3 regions of the Pedobacter sp. UYP1 genome follow, and region 3 is predicted to be linked to each of the others. Evidence: riboswitches for the same ligand, from Rfam matches in the RefSeq annotation. Region 3 holds a riboswitch; each other region holds the start of a gene.
What was found. A riboswitch is a leader RNA that binds a small molecule or an ion and turns the genes downstream of it on or off. The one in region 3 is predicted to bind cobalamin.

Region 1 (3,188 bases), on a different contig from region 3:
TTGTCGCCCAGTAATAAAGCATCCAGCAATTTAGAAGACAAGAATGAGATGAATAAGCCAGCAAAAACAACAACGGCCAGAATTAACAGCTGCCCGCCAGTTACCCCGCCCAAAGAACCAAATGTCCAAAGCAAATAATCTTTAATCAGCTCAGGTGAGCTAAAATACTGCCAGATACTAATTACTGAAAGTGTGATATTCCCAATCATCACGCCGACAATCAATACAATAACATTATCTTTTAAAGAAGAGGAAATGGATACGATCAGAATCATGATCAATGCTGCTCCTAAAGAGGAAGCCACAATAATTAACCAGCTTCCCGAAATACCCAGTTCTTTAATGGTATATAAACTGGTAATACTCCCGGCTGAAAGCATGACCAGGGCCACCCCTAAACTGGCACCGGCAGTAATCCCTAAAACTGAGGGCCCAGCTAGCGGATTGCGGAAAAGTGTTTGCATTTGTAAACCGCTTACAGATAAGCCACAGCCCACAATAATGGCTGTCAATGCTTTAGGCAACCTGATTTTTTCAATGATATAAACCCAGGTATCATTTCCTGCATCTGGGGTAAATAAGACCTTGATCACGTCTTTTAAAGGGATGTGGACGGAACCAAGGGCTACATCAAGCAGGAATGCCACCACTAATATGGCCAGCAATACTAAAACTTTTATTTTGTTCAATTTCTTAAGGAATTAATTCAATTGCTTGTAATAAACGAGCTGGTAATCTGGTAGTAATTCGGGATGAAAGATCTTGATTAAGTCGCTTAAGATTAGCTGTGGATTAACAGCTCCGGATTCCCAATAATCATTGGAACCAATATCATTTACCTTTTTATTAAAATTAAAAATGTGACTTTCTTTGAATGGTTTAAAATCAGCATAACGGCTGTCTATTGCTTTGATATCATTTTTACTATCTACAGTTCCCACATTCAGCCAGAAATCTGCCTGTAAAGCAACTGGGGCAACAGTTTCAAAATTAAGTGGCAAACTACCTTTTCCATGGACATCCGCCCATTTATAATTTGTACCGGCATCCTTAAGAAACTGAACCATGTAACTGTCACCATCTGGTACATACCAGGTCCCTTTGTAAGGCATACCACAAACCAGTGTTGGTTTGGTCACCGCCTTTTTTCCTATTGCTGCCAGGCGGTTATATTCTTTCTCGACTGCCTCAAATTTAGTATTGACGTAGTCTTCTTTATCCATCAATGCGGCCATTAATTTAACCCACTCTGCACGGCCAAGCGGTGTAGTTTCCAGCCATTCAGAGTTGAGCATTACGGGTACACCCGCGCCGGTCAGCGTTTCGTATTTACTGAATTTAGCATCAGGGCTACCCATCACCATCACCAGGCCCGGTTTCATACTGATCAGCATTTCATCGTTCATGGTTCCGTCTATGCCTACTTCTTTGACTTTACCCGCAGTTATGTTTTTTCTTACGGTTTCAGAACTTACATATTTCAAGCTCCCCAAACCTGTTATCGCATTTGCTGAACCTGCAAAATCAGCTAATGCGATATGCATAGATGACATCGCTATTAAGCTCTGGACAGGGATTTGTATCAGCTGTGCTTTTTTATAGCCTTCAGGAGCCTTCGCCCCTTTCGCTAATAAAACATATTGAACAGTATCTGCATGTGCCCCCATACCGGAATAAATACTGACCAGTTTATAGTCATCATAATAGTCGATATTAAAGCCTTTGGCGTATTTAATTGCTGCACTGCCGGTTTTTGCGGAGGTATGTTTTTGACCAGACTGGTTCTGTTTGCAAGAGGTTATCAGCAACAGAGAAACGATCAGACAGGGGAATATTCCTCTGAATGATGAATAATTTGTTTTTTTCATCATAAAGTTTAGCCTTTCTTCCGAAAGCATTTAATAACTATTCATAAGGCAGGTCTTCTGACTTCCTCAAACTGCAACCTTCCCTTCTTTGCGAAAGTGGTATTAACAGCAGTTCAATAATGAGGTTTACAGCAGCGGAGACTGTTCCGGATTTACGCCGGGATTCCCTTAAAGCATTTTACAGGCACTTGTTCAAGTCTTAATGAGCTTAAAACAGATGCTTCCCTAAAATGCAGCCTTAAGACTGCAAACCTAGATAAAATCGAGGATAAATGCAATGCGCTCTGACAGTGAGTTTTTGGGAACATCAATCAGCTCAAATCCGCAGGCAATATATGCCTTCCTGATAGCTTCATTTAGGAGTACAGCCTCTTCAAAGGTTTGCCAGCGCTCACTGTCATTCACATAAATAGCTTCCCATGGCGGGAGTATAAAAACCTGTTTGTGGTAAGGGTAAAGCCCTAAAGCAGTATAATATTCTTTCGGGACAGCGACCTCAGCTACATCCAGGTAAGCAATAATATCAGGAATAGCACGGTCAAAGAAAACAATGCGATCTGCAGGTGCCTGATTCCAGGAAAGAATCATTTCTCGTAAAACTTTAGCTGAAAAACAGGAAATATCTATCCAGGGCAAACAGAATGATCCTTTTGCGCTCTCCTGAATGATCATCTTTCTGGATATTTCTTCAGAACAAAAATAACCTTGTTGCTGCAATCCGTTAATCAAGGTTGTTTTCCCTGAGCCGGGCCCTCCGCTAATGATATATTTTTGTACTGGACTGATCATGGAGTGGTTAGAGCTGAAAGAAATAAATACTGATGGACAAAACCATGAGCAGGCAAACACCCTGATTGATACTGCTCACTATTTTGAATTCTTCGTGTTTAATTTCCCGGCTGTTGCTACCGATAAGTGGTTTATCAACCAAAATCCCATGGTAAACATTCGGGCCTCCAAATTGAACATCCAGTATTCCGGCGAGTGCCGCTTCAGGATAACCAGCATTCGGGCTTTTATGTTGATGTCCATATTTCATCACGTATTGCCAGCCCCGCATACTAAAAGTTACCAGCAGCATCAATACAGTTGTTATTCTTGCCGGAATAAAGTTGGCAACGTCATCCAGACGTGCTGCGAATTTTCCAAAATATTCATACCTCTCATTCCGATAACCGATCATGGAATCCAGTGTATTGATCATTTTATAAGTAAGCATACCAGGGATACCAGCGATAAAGTAGAAAAATAGTGGTGCAATTACGCCGTCGCTCAGGTTTTCTGACATAGTTTCAAATACGGCTACACGGATCTGTTGTT
Region 2 (3,188 bases), on a different contig from region 3:
TTTCTGATATGTTCAAATATTTCTTTTTCTGAGGATAGCAAGTCAACATGATAACCTTCATCTGTGAGTACAATATTAATCAGTTCAAGAATATCTCTGTTCTTTTCCAATACTAATATCTTTTTATTCATAAGGCTTTATATCCTGTTCTTTATTTTTTGTTGAAGATGGTTAATCATTCAGTGAACAAAAATAGGTACAAATTTTGACCGGTGTGAAATTACAGCGTCATTTTTCTTCTGCTTGCGAAAAGACGATTATAGCTTATTTATCAGATATGATAGCAATTAAAAGGCTGTTCTGTATGTTTAATTCCCAAAAGTTATATATTTGGCTCTGTATAAAAAATTAAAACATGGAAAAATTTTCAAAACTAAAAGAATTGCTTGCTTCTGTTGAAGTTGATGCTGAGAAGTTTTATTCTGCAGGTAATAGTGCAGCAGGAACAAGAGTACGTAAAGCAATGCAGGATTTAAAAGTTCTTGCTCAGGATATCCGTACTGAAGTAACTGAGAAAAAAAACACAGCTAAATAAATTTAGCACAACCTTACCTGAAGAGGGGGTTTTATTACCCTCTTTTTTTGACCTTTTTCTATGCCATACCTAGCCAACCCTGAACGTTATACTCAAATGCAATACCGCCGTTGCGGTAAAAGTGGTTTAAAATTACCTGCCATCTCTTTAGGATTATGGCACAATTTCGGACACGTTGATCAGCTGGAAAATTCCAGAAATATTGTAAAACTCGCTTTTGATAGTGGAATCACACATTTTGACCTCGCAAATAATTATGGCCCGCCTCCTGGATCGGCAGAAGAGAATTTCGGTACGATTTTAAAGCAGGATTTTTCGGCTTACCGGGATGAAATGATTATTTCTTCTAAAGCTGGTTATACGATGTGGGATGGTCCTTATGGGGACTGGGGGTCTAAAAAATATTTAGTTTCCAGTCTGGACCAGAGTTTAAAACGTATGGGACTTGATTATGTAGATATCTTTTATCACCATCGTCCGGATCCGGAAACGCCTCTGGAAGAAACAATGGCTACCCTTGATTTAATGGTTCGTCAGGGAAAGGCTTTATACGTCGGAATTTCAAATTATGCTGCGCCTGAAGCGGCTGAAGCATTACGTATTTTAAAAGAATTAGGAACCCCCTGCTTAATTCATCAGCCTAAATATTCCATGTTTGAGAGATGGATAGAGGGCGGGTTATTAGACTTGCTGGGTGAACAAGGTGTGGGCTGTATTCCATTTTCACCATTGGCCCAGGGTTTACTCACGAATAAATACCTGCATGGTATTCCTGAAGATTCAAGGGCAGCAAAGCCACATGGGTTCTTACAGGAAAATCAGATTACGGCGGAACGTCTTCATCAGTTACAGGAGTTAAATACTTTAGCGGTTAAACGTGGACAGAGCCTTGCACAGATGGCTTTATCCTGGATTTTAAGAGATGACCGGATCACTTCTGTATTGGTAGGGGCAAGCAGGCCAGAACAGCTTGCAGATTCAATTCAATGCCTTGATCAGCTATCTTTTAGCGAAGAGGAACTGAGTCTGATTGAACATGTTTTATCTAATTCAGATAAAAACTGATTTTACTGACCGATACATTCTAATTTCAATTATATTTGAGTTGATTAAGTTCTTTACTATTTTTTCTTCATCAAACGGAAAAGGTTCTGCTTAACGCAGATTAATAGGGAATCGTGTGCAAATCACGAGCTGTCGCGCAACTGTAAGTAACTTCACAGTTTTTGCCGGAATAATATCCACTGTCCTGCGGGATGGGAAGGATGGCAAAAATGTTACAAGTCAGGAGACCTGCCTGTTCCGAATTGACAATGCTTTCGCGAAATGAAGCTTTTGGTCAGATATGATGCATTTTTTGTTGGCTGCTGAGCGTATAGTTTACGTTTAAGGGGGGCTTTGGTGCATGCATGTGATCTCTTCTTTTATAAAACATTGTGAACATTTAGCTTAAAAGAGCTTTTAACTGATTTTTTTATCATTTAAAAAGCAATGAAAATGCTAACAAACAATCTTGGCTATCCGCGAATAGGTAGCAGCAGAGCGCTCAAAAAAGCCAGTGAACTTTACTGGTCGGGCAAAACATCTATTGAAAGCCTATTACAAGCAGGAAAAGAAATCCGTGCAAATAACTGGAAGCTTCAGCAGGAATCAGGTATAGACCTTATTCCGTCAAATGATTTCTCTTTTTATGATCAGGTACTGGATCTTTCTCTGACTGTTGGCGCAATTCCAAAACGCTACCACGAAGTTATTTTAAACAAAGCTAATACGGAGCTTGATCTCTATTTTGCGATGGCAAGGGGCTATCAGAAAGACGGTATTGATATCACTGCGATGGAAATGACCAAGTGGTTTGATACCAACTACCATTATATTGTACCGGAGTTCTATAAGGATCAGACTTTCAAGCTTTTTTCTCAGAAAATTATCAATGAATATAATGAGGCCAAACGACTTGGGGTAAAAACCAAACCGGTAATTATCGGCCCTGTTTCTTATTTGCTTTTAGGAAAGGAAAAGCAAGAAGGTTTCCACAGGATTGAACTGATCAAAAATCTGCTGCCAGTATACCTGGAAATCTTAAAAGAGTTAGACGCACAGCAGGTAGAGTGGGTACAGTTTGATGAGCCTTTCCTGGTGCTGGATTTAACGCAGCAGGAAAAAGATGCTTATACTTATGTTTATAAGGAAATCAAAAAACAGTTTCCAAACCTGAAAGTTCTTCTAACTACTTATTTTGAAGGATTAAAAGATAACCTGGACTTGGCAGCATCGCTTCCGGTTACGGCATTGCATATTGACCTGGTTAGAGCTCCTGAGCAATTGGAACGTGTTTTGTCAGCCATTCCTGGTCATTTGAAATTATCTTTAGGGGTGGTTGATGGAAGAAATATATGGAAAAATGATTTTCAGCAATCACTTTCGCAGTTAAACCTGGCGATAGAGAGAATAGGTGAGGAACGGGTTTTAGTTTCACCTTCTTGTTCATTGATTCATTCTCCTTGTGATTTAACATTGGAGACCAATGAGAAAACGCTGAAGCCAGAAATCAAACAATGGCTTGCTTTTGCCCGTCAGAAGGTTGATGAAATAGTTAACCTGAAGCAGTTGGCTGGTCAAGCGCCTTCAAATAATGCAATTACGGCTTTAC
Region 3 (3,188 bases):
ACAAGCCAGCAGCTTATCGGCAATATCTCTGGTTCCGGCAATATTATGATCATCCTTTTCAGGCTGTATGCTGCCAATTGCTGATACCGTGGAGCGCATTACATCCATTGGATGCGCAGCCGCAGGTATCTGCTGTAAAATGTTCTTAACCGAATTAGGCAGTCCCCGAAGTGACCTTAACTTAGTCTTGTAATTTGTCAATTGTGGTTTAGTAGGTAAAGAACCGTAAATAAGCAGGTAAGCTACTTCCTCAAATTCGGCTTTTTCTGCTAAGTCCAGAATATTATAACCCCGGTAATGTAAATCATTCCCATTTTTCCCTACGCTGCATAAAGCAGTATTCCCTGCTACAACGCCCGAAAGTGCTACACTTTTCTTCGGTTTGAACGTTGGCGTCTCCTGGTTATCAATCATTTTTCTGTGCTTTAAAAAGATTATCTAATTTTTGCTCGTAATTGTGGTATCCTATACTTTGATAAAGTTCTTCTCTGGTTTGCATAGTATCCAGCACATTCTTTTGTGTACCATCTTTCCGGATGTGCTGATAGACATTTTCAGCAGCTTTATTGGCTGCGCGAAAAGCAGATAATGGATATAATATCAAACCTACACCTGCATTTTTAAGTTCGTCAACAGTATACATCCGGATCATCCCAAACTCAGTAATATTGGCCAGGACAGGAATTCCTGTAGCATCTACAAATTTTTGATAATAAGAGAGATCTGGTACGGCCTCTGCGAAAATGAAATCTGCTCCTGCTTCTTTATAGGCAACAGCTCTTTCCAATGTTTTTTCCAGCCCCTCTATTGCAAAAGCATCCGTTCTGGCGCCAATCACAAAATGTTCATCAGTTCTGGCATCTACAGCAGCTTTCAAACGATCTACCATTTCTGCTTTACTCACCACTTCTTTACCTGGGCGGTGGCCACAACGTTTCGCTCCTACCTGATCTTCGATATGAAGCGCAGCAGCACCAGCTTTGATCAGTGATTTCACAGTACGGGCCACATTAAATGCAGATGGGCCAAAACCTGTATCCACATCGACCATCAGCGGCAAATCGCATACATTGGTGATCCGCCCGATGTCAATTAGTACATCTTCCAGCGTAGTAATTCCCAAATCTGGAATTCCTAATGAGCCGGCAGCTACGCCTCCACCTGAAAGATAAATTGCATTGAATCCTGCTTTTTGTGCTAATAAAGCATGATTAGCATTGATCGCTCCCACAATTTGAAGGGGACTTTCTGTTTTTAAAGCCTCCCGGAATTTTTGACCGGGGGTTTTAGGGTCGTTTGTTTGCATCGTCAGTTTTTTTTGAAAAATTAGCTTCGGTTAAAAATGTTCTTAGATTTTTAATACAATGCTGCTGACAGGAAGATTTTAAGAAAAGACGGATTATAAAAATACGCGGCAATACAAACACATGAATATCAGGGACGTATTTTTCCAGGTAAGAATAAACACCTTTCAGACTAAAAGCTTCGAATCGCGAAAGCATTGTCCATTCGGAACAGGCAGGTCTCCTGACTTGTAACAATTTTCATCATCCTTCCCATTCTATCGGTAGAACAGTGGATATTTTTGGATGAAAACCTTTTTTTTGTTACTTACAGTTGCGCGACAGTTCGTGATTTACACACGATTCCCTATTAATCTACAATGAAGTATTACCATTTCCGTTTGATGTAATATGCAAAGAACAGTTTTGCAATGTAGAAAATAAAACCAAATAAAATTAGCTTAACACCGTTAAATTGCTCGCTTTAATTTCATATAACTTATCTGTTACGTTTTTTTAAAGCACACAAACATCATTTAAACACAATTGAAGCATTTTCAAAAGGCATGAATTAGTCTTGCCGCTACAACCTGCAAGACTATCTCTTTGATCAATGTAGACTAGCGTAAAGATGTCATAACATCAACTTCATATACGCAGAACATCTTTGTCAAAAAAGAGAATATTTATATGAAAATTATGTCCACCAGCTTTAAAAAATTGTTTGGTTTACTTATTCTGTTCACCCTGTCAGCAAGCACTTTAAAAGCACAGCTAACCCTAAGAGGTAAGATCGATACTCAAGAAAGCAGTCGCTTGATAGAAGGTGCTACAATTACCCTGAACCCTGTGCACAAAATGGCCAAATCTGCTTCGGATGGCTCGTTTGTACTCACAGGTTTGAAGACCGGAGTATACCAGCTGGAAATTTCAAGTGTTGGCCTTATTAAGTTAACTAAAACGATTAAATTGAGTAAAGACACTGTAATCACAGTGATGATGACCGATAACTCATCTAACTTGAATGAAGTTAGTATTTCAGTTGGTAACAGAGGAAAAAGCAGAAGTATCATCAAATCGCCAGTCCCTGTTCAGCTCATCTCTTCTCAGGAGATTAAAACTTCTGGTTATACCAACACCGCTGAATTGATACAAATGCTTGTTCCTTCATTTACCCAGAATCGTATTGTAAGAGGTGATGGGTCAGAAACGATCAGGCCTAGTACCATGCGTGGTATGGGAACCGATCAGATGCTAGTGTTAGTCAATGGAAAAAGAAGACATATCAGTGCTTTTCTGATTGCTGACAATACTGGTGTCGATTTAAATGCGGTTCCAGTATCGGCTATTGAATCTATCGAAGTATTAAAAGATGGTGCAGCGGCTATTTATGGATCAGATGCGATTGCCGGTGTCATCAATATCATTCTGAAGAAAGATACCGGGGGCAGTGTTGATGTCCAAAGCGGAATTACTTCCAGAGGAGATGGTTTCAATTCAAAGGTTGGAATAGACAAAGGCTTCGCTTTAAAAAATAATGGTGTACTTAATGTCGCTGTACAAGGATTATATGCAGAAAAAACCGTCAGGGCTGGTGCTGATTTAAGAAAGCAGTATTTTGGAACTATTAAAAATGCAGCCGGTAATGTGACTTATTCAGACCCCGTGGGCGATGCAAAAAATGCCGCATACGCTGCCGATCCAAAAGTGACTATGATTGAGGGAGACCCGCAGAAAAAGGTGTTGGGAACAATGATCAATTATTCACAGCCTTTAAAAAATGAAGGCAAAATCTATGCATTTGGAGGTGTAAATTATAACAATACTTTAAATGGAAGTAACCGTTTCAGATTACCAAGTGATGATGGTACGGTGCGTTCTATCTATCCAGACGGCTTTTTAGCC

Region 1: another riboswitch for cobalamin. It lies ahead of ABIB30_RS08225 (ABC transporter substrate-binding protein); the one in region 3 lies ahead of prpB (methylisocitrate lyase).
Region 2: another riboswitch for cobalamin. It lies ahead of metE (5-methyltetrahydropteroyltriglutamate--homocysteine S-methyltransferase); the one in region 3 lies ahead of prpB (methylisocitrate lyase).

What each region holds. Positions count from the first base shown of each region.
Region 1 is NZ_JBEPPL010000003.1:88,886-92,073, forward strand. Features, by position in the region: gene ABIB30_RS08220 (iron chelate uptake ABC transporter family permease subunit) at 1-689, opposite strand, end outside; gene ABIB30_RS08225 (ABC transporter substrate-binding protein) at 702-1,871, opposite strand; cobalamin riboswitch at 1,899-2,075, opposite strand; gene ABIB30_RS08230 (AAA family ATPase) at 2,121-2,657, opposite strand; gene cbiB (adenosylcobinamide-phosphate synthase CbiB) at 2,665-3,188, opposite strand, start outside.
Region 2 is NZ_JBEPPL010000003.1:49,565-52,752, reverse strand. Features, by position in the region: gene ABIB30_RS08035 (response regulator transcription factor) at 1-131, opposite strand, end outside; gene ABIB30_RS08030 (BF3379 family histone-like protein) at 356-535, shown strand; gene mgrA (L-glyceraldehyde 3-phosphate reductase) at 596-1,600, shown strand; cobalamin riboswitch at 1,665-1,850, shown strand; gene metE (5-methyltetrahydropteroyltriglutamate--homocysteine S-methyltransferase) at 2,033-3,188, shown strand, end outside.
Region 3 is NZ_JBEPPL010000001.1:715,703-718,890, forward strand. Features, by position in the region: gene prpC (bifunctional 2-methylcitrate synthase/citrate synthase) at 1-414, opposite strand, end outside; gene prpB (methylisocitrate lyase) at 407-1,306, opposite strand; cobalamin riboswitch at 1,501-1,694, opposite strand; gene ABIB30_RS03175 (TonB-dependent receptor) at 1,974-3,188, shown strand, end outside.